2 regions of the Kitasatospora sp. NPDC094016 genome follow, and region 1 is predicted to be linked to the other one. Evidence: riboswitches for the same ligand, from Rfam matches in the RefSeq annotation. Region 1 holds a riboswitch; the other holds the start of a gene.
What was found. Region 1 has a riboswitch for glycine ahead of gcvP (aminomethyl-transferring glycine dehydrogenase). Riboswitches for the same ligand answer to the same signal wherever they lie in the genome.
Positions count from the first base shown of each region.

Region 2: linked by a shared signal. The riboswitch ahead of gcvT (glycine cleavage system aminomethyltransferase GcvT) and the one ahead of gcvP (aminomethyl-transferring glycine dehydrogenase) in region 1 are both predicted to bind glycine.

Region 1 covers NZ_JBEOUK010000011.1:14,435-17,930, reverse strand. Annotated here, with positions in the region: gene gcvP (aminomethyl-transferring glycine dehydrogenase) at 1-2,313, opposite strand, end outside; glycine riboswitch at 2,418-2,549, opposite strand; glycine riboswitch at 2,551-2,654, opposite strand; gene ABT015_RS37980 (PRC and DUF2382 domain-containing protein) at 2,878-3,496, shown strand, end outside.
Region 2 covers NZ_JBEOUK010000043.1:39,454-42,949, reverse strand. Annotated here, with positions in the region: gene gcvH (glycine cleavage system protein GcvH) at 44-418, opposite strand; gene gcvT (glycine cleavage system aminomethyltransferase GcvT) at 571-1,692, opposite strand; glycine riboswitch at 1,924-2,029, opposite strand; gene ABT015_RS30165 (enhanced serine sensitivity protein SseB C-terminal domain-containing protein) at 2,216-3,070, shown strand; gene ABT015_RS30160 (enhanced serine sensitivity protein SseB C-terminal domain-containing protein) at 3,188-3,496, shown strand, end outside.

The DNA of each region.
Region 1 (3,496 bases):
GATCGGCAGGATGGCCGCCGAGCCCCACGGTGCCGCCGAGATCGGGCCGACCCCGGTGGCCGGGCCGGCCTCCGGCTGCAGCGGGTGGTTCGGCAGGTACGGCGCCAGGTGGGCGCGCACCGCGACCGGGCCGACGCCCGGGCCGCCGCCGCCGTGCGGGATGCAGAAGGTCTTGTGCAGGTTCAGGTGCGAGACGTCCGCGCCGAACTTGCCCGGCTTGGCGAGGCCGACCAGGGCGTTCAGGTTGGCGCCGTCCACGTACACCTGGCCGCCGGCCTCGTGCACCAGGGCGCAGATGTCGGTGATCTGGGTCTCGTACACGCCGTGGGTGGACGGGTAGGTGACCATCAGCACGGAGAGGCTGTCCCGGTGCTGCTCGATCTTGGCCTTCAGGTCCTCGACGTCCACGTCGCCGTCGACCAGGGTCTTCACCACGACCACGCGCATGCCTGCCATCACCGCGGAGGCCGCGTTGGTGCCGTGCGCGGAGGAGGGGATCAGGCAGACGTCGCGCTGGGTGTCGCCGTTGGCGTGGTGGTAGGCGCGGACGGCCAGCAGGCCGGCCAGCTCGCCCTGCGAGCCCGCGTTCGGCTGGATCGAGACGGCGTCGTAGCCGGTCACCTCGACCAGCTGGCGCTCCAGCTCGCGGATCAGGCTGAGGAAGCCCTGGGCCTGCTCGATCGGCGCGAAGGGGTGCAGCTGGCCGAACTCCGGCCAGGTGACGGCCTCCATCTCGGTGGTCGCGTTGAGCTTCATGGTGCAGGAGCCCAGCGGGATCATGCCGCGGTCCAGCGCGTAGTCCCGGTCCGACAGGCGGCGCAGGTAGCGCAGCATGGCGGTCTCCGAGCGGTGGCTGTGGAAGACCGGGTGGGTCAGGTACTCGTCCTGGCGCAGCAGCGCGGCCGGCAGCGCGTCGGCGCCCTCGGCGACCTCGACCGCGGGGACGCCGAACGCGGCCCAGACGGCGGCGAGGTGCTCGCGGGTGGTGGTCTCGTCGGTGGAGACCGAGATCCGGTCCGCGCCGTCCTGGTGGACGTTGACGCCGTTGGCGCGGGCGGCGGCCGCGATCTCGGCGGCACGGCCCGGGACGACGGCGGTGACGGTGTCGAAGAACTCGCCGTGCAGCAGCTCGACACCGCCGGCCCGCAGGCCCTCGGCGAGGGCGGCGGCGTAGCGGTGGGTGCGGCGGGCGATGTCGGCCAGGCCGTCCGGACCGTGGTAGACGGCGTACATCGAGGCCATGACGGCGAGCAGCACCTGGGCGGTGCAGATGTTGCTGGTGGCCTTCTCGCGGCGGATGTGCTGCTCGCGGGTCTGCAGCGCCAGGCGGTAGGCACGGTTGCCGTCGGCGTCGACCGAGACGCCGACCAGGCGGCCGGGCAGCGAGCGGGCGTACTCGGCGCGCACCGACAGGTAGCCGGCGTGCGGGCCGCCGAAGCCCATCGGGACGCCGAAGCGCTGCGAGGTGCCGCAGGCGATGTCGGCGCCGAGCGAACCCGGCGAGGCGAGCAGGGTCAGCGCCAGCAGGTCGGCGGCGACCGCGACGATCGCGCCGAGGCCGTGCGCCTGCTCGATGACCGGGGTGAGGTCGCGGACCACACCGGTGGCGCCCGGGTACTGGAGCAGCACGCCGAAGACGCCGCGCTCGGCGATCTCGGCCGGGATGCCCTGGGACAGGTCGGCGACGACGACCTCGACACCGGTCGGCACGGCGCGGGTGTTGATCACCGCGGTGGTCTGCGGCAGGGTCTCGGCGTCGACCAGGAAGACGCCGCCCTTGACCTTGGTGACGCGGCGGGCGAGCGCCATCGCCTCGGCGGCCGCGGTGCCCTCGTCGAGCAGCGAGGAGCCGGAGGTCGGCAGGCCGGTCAGGTCGGAGACCAGGGTCTGGAAGTTGAGCAGCGCCTCCAGGCGGCCCTGGGAGATCTCCGGCTGGTACGGCGTGTAGGCGGTGTACCAGGCCGGGTTCTCCATGACGTTGCGCAGGATCACCGGCGGGGTGAAGGTGCCGTAGTAGCCCAGGCCGATCATCGGCTGGAGCACCTGGTTGCGGCTCGCCAGCTCGCGCAGTTCGGCGAGCACCTGGGCCTCGCTGCGGCCGCCGGGCAGGTCCAGGCCGGTGATGGAGCGGATCGCCTCGGGAACGGCGGTGGCGGCGAGTTCGTCCAGCGAGCCGTAGCCGATGGACGCCAGCATCTTCTGCTGCGCGGCGTCGTCGGGGCCGATGTGGCGGTTCTCGAAGGGGCTGGCCAGCTCAAGCTCGGTGAGGGTCGAGGCGCCGGTGGGGCGTCCCGCGTTCGGCTGGGCGTTCATGGTGGTCGAGGCCTCCTGGTCACGGACCGGCGGGGGTGCGCACGCCGACCGGCCGGAGCCGCTGCGGACAGCGGCTCGACCCGGGCGGGCGAACCCGACAGGCCTCCCCCTCTGTCATCGGGACCTGAGAGCTTCACCCGCACGGCGCGCTGTGGGCACGCCGCCGGCTTGCACCGTCGGTGAGGGTGGTGCCCGTCGGCTCCCTGCCGACGGTCCTGCCCTGCTTTCCAGAGTGACCTACCCCACACGGTACGGATGCCTGAGAGATTCCGGGGAGGAGTTGCTCCTTCGGCGCCCCGACCAGCGCTTTCCGTGGCCGGGGACTCTCCCGAGCGGGCTCGGCGGTCGCCGCCCAGGGTACCAGCGGCAGGCCCCCCGATCACGGTCGCGTCGGGTCGCTCGGGGTCTACGCGCGTCCCCCGGACGGTCCAGCCCGGAGCCCGTCCGGCGCACCCCGGTCGCGCCCGTCCGATTCATGGCCTTTGGTGTGAAGTGGCAGGCGGAACGGGTGCTCCGGCCACGGTCCTGCGGGAGTTCCGCAGGCGCAGCGCACTGGAGGAAAGAGTGCAAACCGATATCGACCCCCGGGACCTCATCGGCCACAAGGCGGTCGACCGCAACGGAGACAAGATCGGCACGGTCGACGAGGTCTACCTGGACGACGCCACCGGCCAGCCGGAGTGGGCGGCCGTCCGGACCGGCATCTTCGGCCGGGACGCCTTCGTCCCGCTCACCACCAGCGAGTTCTCCGGCGACGAGCTCCGGGTGCCGTACGACAAGTCGCTGGTGAAGGAGTCGCCGGACTTCGGCGCCGGCCAGCACCTGTCGCCCGCCCAGGAGCTCCAGCTCTACCGCTACTACGGCCTGGACACCCCGGCGAACGGCCGCCCGGTCGGCCGGGACGGCGACCGTCCTGCCGACCGTGAGGGTGACCGGCCCGTCGGCCGCGAGAGCGACCGCCCGGCCGGCCGGGACGGCGACCGCCCCGCGCGCCCCGACCTCGACTTCGGCACCACCTCGGCGGCCGAGCCCGTGAAGCCCATCGCCTTCCACTCCCTCGACCCCGCCCCGACCACCACCCCTGCCGACCCCACCGGCACCGCGACAGAGGTCAACGTGCGAACCCTCAACACCCCCTCACCCGCGGCCACCCCCACGACGACCGAGCCCAAGCCGCAGCCCG
Region 2 (3,496 bases), on a different contig from region 1:
GGCGGGGCGGCCGCCGCGCTGCGGCCGCCCCGTCACGAGCGGGTCAGCCGCCGATGAAGGCGGTGTACTCGTCCGCGCTGAGCAGTTCGTCGGTGGACTCCACCTGGACCTTGAACAGCCAGCCGCCCTCGAACGGGGCGCTGTTGACCAGGCTGTTGTCGTCCAGGACGTCCTGGTTGATCTCGACGATCTTCCCGGTCACCGGGGAGAACAGGTCGCTGACCGACTTGGTGGACTCCAGCTCGCCACAGGACTCGCCCGCGGTCACGTCGGCGCCGACCTCGGGCAGCTGCACGTAGACGATGTCACCGAGCGCGTCGGCCGCGTGGGCGGTGATGCCGACGGTGGAGACACCGCCCTCGACGGCGGTCAGCCACTCGTGCTCCTTGGTGTACTGCAGGTGCTGGGGGTTGCTCATGGCGTCATTCTCCAGGATGGGAAGCGGGTACGACGAAGCGGGCCGCCGCACGGACGGCTTCGACGCGGATCAGGCGTGGTGCGGGCACGGGCCGGACCTGGATCAGGCGTGGCTCAAGCCCGGGTCCACCGGGTTTGCGGGAGGGCGGGGCCTCAGCGGGCGCGCTTGTAGAACGGCAGCGCCACGACCTCGACCGGCTCGTGCTTGCCGCGCACGTCCACCGCGACGGCGGTGCCGGGGGTGGCGTGGGCCGCGTCCACGTAGGCGATCGCGATCGGCCGGCCCAGGGTCGGGGACGGGGCGCCCGAGGTGATCCGGCCGATCGGGGCGCCGTCGGCGGAGACCACGGTGTACTCGGCGCGCGGGACGCGCTTGCCCTCGGAGACCAGACCGACCAGCACCCGCGGCGGGTTGGCCTCGGCCTCGGCGGCGGCCTTCTCCAGCGCCTTGCGGCCGACGAAGGCGCCCTCGTTGGTGGTCTTGTCGAAGCGCACGACCCGGCCCAGGCCCGCGTCGAACGGGGTCAGGTCGGTGGAGAGCTCGTGCCCGTACAGCGGCATGCCGGCCTCCAGGCGCAGCGTGTCGCGGCAGGACAGGCCGCACGGGACCAGGCCGCGGCCCTCGCCGGCGGCGGTCAGCGCCTGCCAGACCCCCTCGGCGTCGCCCGGGTTGCAGAAGATCTCGAAGCCGTCCTCGCCGGTGTAGCCGGTCCGGGCGAGCAGCACGTCGCGGCCGGCGACCTGGGCCGGGAGGATCGCGTAGTACTTCAGGCCGGGCAGGTCGGCGTCGGTGGTCCCGGCCAGGATCGCGGTGGCCTCCGGGCCCTGGACGGCGATCAGCGCGTAGGTGTCGCGGTCGTCCGTGACGACGGCGTCGAAGCCCTTGGCGCGGGCGATCAGCTCGTCCAGCACCAGCTGGGCGTTGGAGGCGTTGGCGACGACCAGGAAGGCGTCCTCGCGCAGGCGGTAGACGATCAGGTCGTCCAGGATGCCGCCGTCCTCGGCGCAGATCATGGTGTAGCGGGCGCGCAGCACGCCCAGCGCGGAGACGAAGCCGACCAGCGCGTGGTCCAGCATCTCGCCGGCCTGCTGGCCGGTGACGGTGATCTCGCCCATGTGGGAGAGGTCGAACAGCCCGGCCCGGGTGCGGACGGCGAGGTGTTCCTCGCGCTCGCTGCCGTAGCGCAGCGGCATGTCCCAGCCGGCGAAGTCGGTCATGGTCGCGCCGAGGGCGCGGTGCAGCGCGTCGAGCGCGGTGAGGCGGAGGGACGACATGGCCTGGAACTCCTCGGTCGGGGCACTCATGGGTGCACGCGCCGGAACCGGACCCGCTCGGGGGCCGACCCTGCGCGCGGGCATGCGGCGGCGTGGGTCTCCCCATCTGTCGTCGAACCTGAGAGCTTCACCGCCCACGCGCCCGCAGCTGTTTCCAGCATCCAGGACAGCATGGTGGCTTGCACCGTGGGTGGGCGCGCGACAGGGCCGTGCGCCACTTTCCAGATGTGCCTAACCCGTGCGGTAAGGGGGCCTGAGAGATTCCGGGGAGGAGTTGCTCCTTCGGCGCCGGCTGTGCCGCCTGACGGGGCACTCCGGGCTCTCCCGCGCGGGTTCGAGCGGCCGGTATGGAGTTGTCGGTCCGCCGGCGCGCCGCGCCGTCGAACGCGCACATCATGGCACGTCCGCGCCGACGACGGGAGAGGGGACCCGGTCACACCCCGCCACTTCGGACACAGCCCTAGACTGCTGCGCGTCGGCGCAGCAGAGGGCGGCCGACCGGCAGAGGGCGGATCAGGCGCGCATGGGGTACCCGGTGGAGCAGCAGCAGGGGTGGGGCGGGCCGGAGTCGGCGCCGCCGGGCGGCGGGTGGCCGGCCAACGAGCTGGAGCAGGTGCTGACCGCCGCGCTGGGCGACCCGGGTGCGACGCCGCGGGTGATCGAGGTGCTGGCCCGCAGCCAGGTGTGGATCCCGCTGCCGGCCGGCGGCGACCCGCAGGGGCCCGCGCTGGACCTGCCGACCATCGAGCTGGCCGGCGAGCCGTACGTGCCGGTGTTCTCCTCGCAGGAGGTGTTCCTGCGGCAGGCGCCGGGGATGGCCTTCGCGGTGGCGCCGGTCTGGGAGTTCGCCCGCGGGCTGCCGCTGGGCGTGGGCATCGCGGTCAACCCGGAGGCGGCGGTGGGCATCCCGGTGCCGCCGCAGGGTGTGGCGGAGCTGCGGCGCGGCCCGCGCGAGGAGCGCCTGGCCGACCAGGATCAGGGCCTGAACCAGGGACAGAACCAGGGCCGGGGACAGAACCAGGGCCAGGGCCCGGAGGCGCCGACCGGTGGCCGGGTGGCGCTGCGCGAGCCGGTGCCGGGGGAGGACCCGGAGCACTTCCTGGCCGCCTGCCGGGCCGAACTGTCCGCCCTGCCCGGAGTGTTGACGGCGCGCCGGGCGCTCGCCAGCATCGAGGGCGAGCCGACCGTGATGTTCGTGGGCGTCCAGCTGGACCAGACGGCCCCGGCCGACCCGGGCGCGGTGAACGAGGCGCTCGGCCGCGCGCTGGGAACCGCGCCGCTGCCGGGGGGCGTCCACCTCGTACTGCTCGATCTCGCCGATGACCCGGTGGTCGAGTGGCTGCTCACCCGGGTACTCCCTTTCTACGCGCGGGGTTGAGCGGGGTTCGTATCGGAGGCACGTCGCCGTGGCGGTGGTCGGTGCCGCGCCATAGGGTGCGTGCAGACGGCCGACGGGCCGGCAGGCTTGAGGAAAGAGGCGCGGCGAGGTGGGCGCATGAGTGCGGGAGCGGTAGCGGGCGGTGCACCGGGGCCCTGGGGCCAGGCACCCGCCGGGCGCCCCGGAGCGGATCCGGGCGCGCTGGAGCGCGCCCTGCGCGAGGTCGCGCCGGAGCGCTACGAGGCGTACGAGCAACTGCTGCACGCACTGGCCGACGGCCAGGTCTGGATGCTGCTGTGGCACGGCACGCCGGGCAGCGCGGACGCCCAGTACGGGAACATGGAGATCAGCGGCCACGGCTACGCGCCGGCCGTCACCTCGTCCGAGCAGCTGGCGTCGTCCGGCTGGGAGCGGGCCCACGAGGTC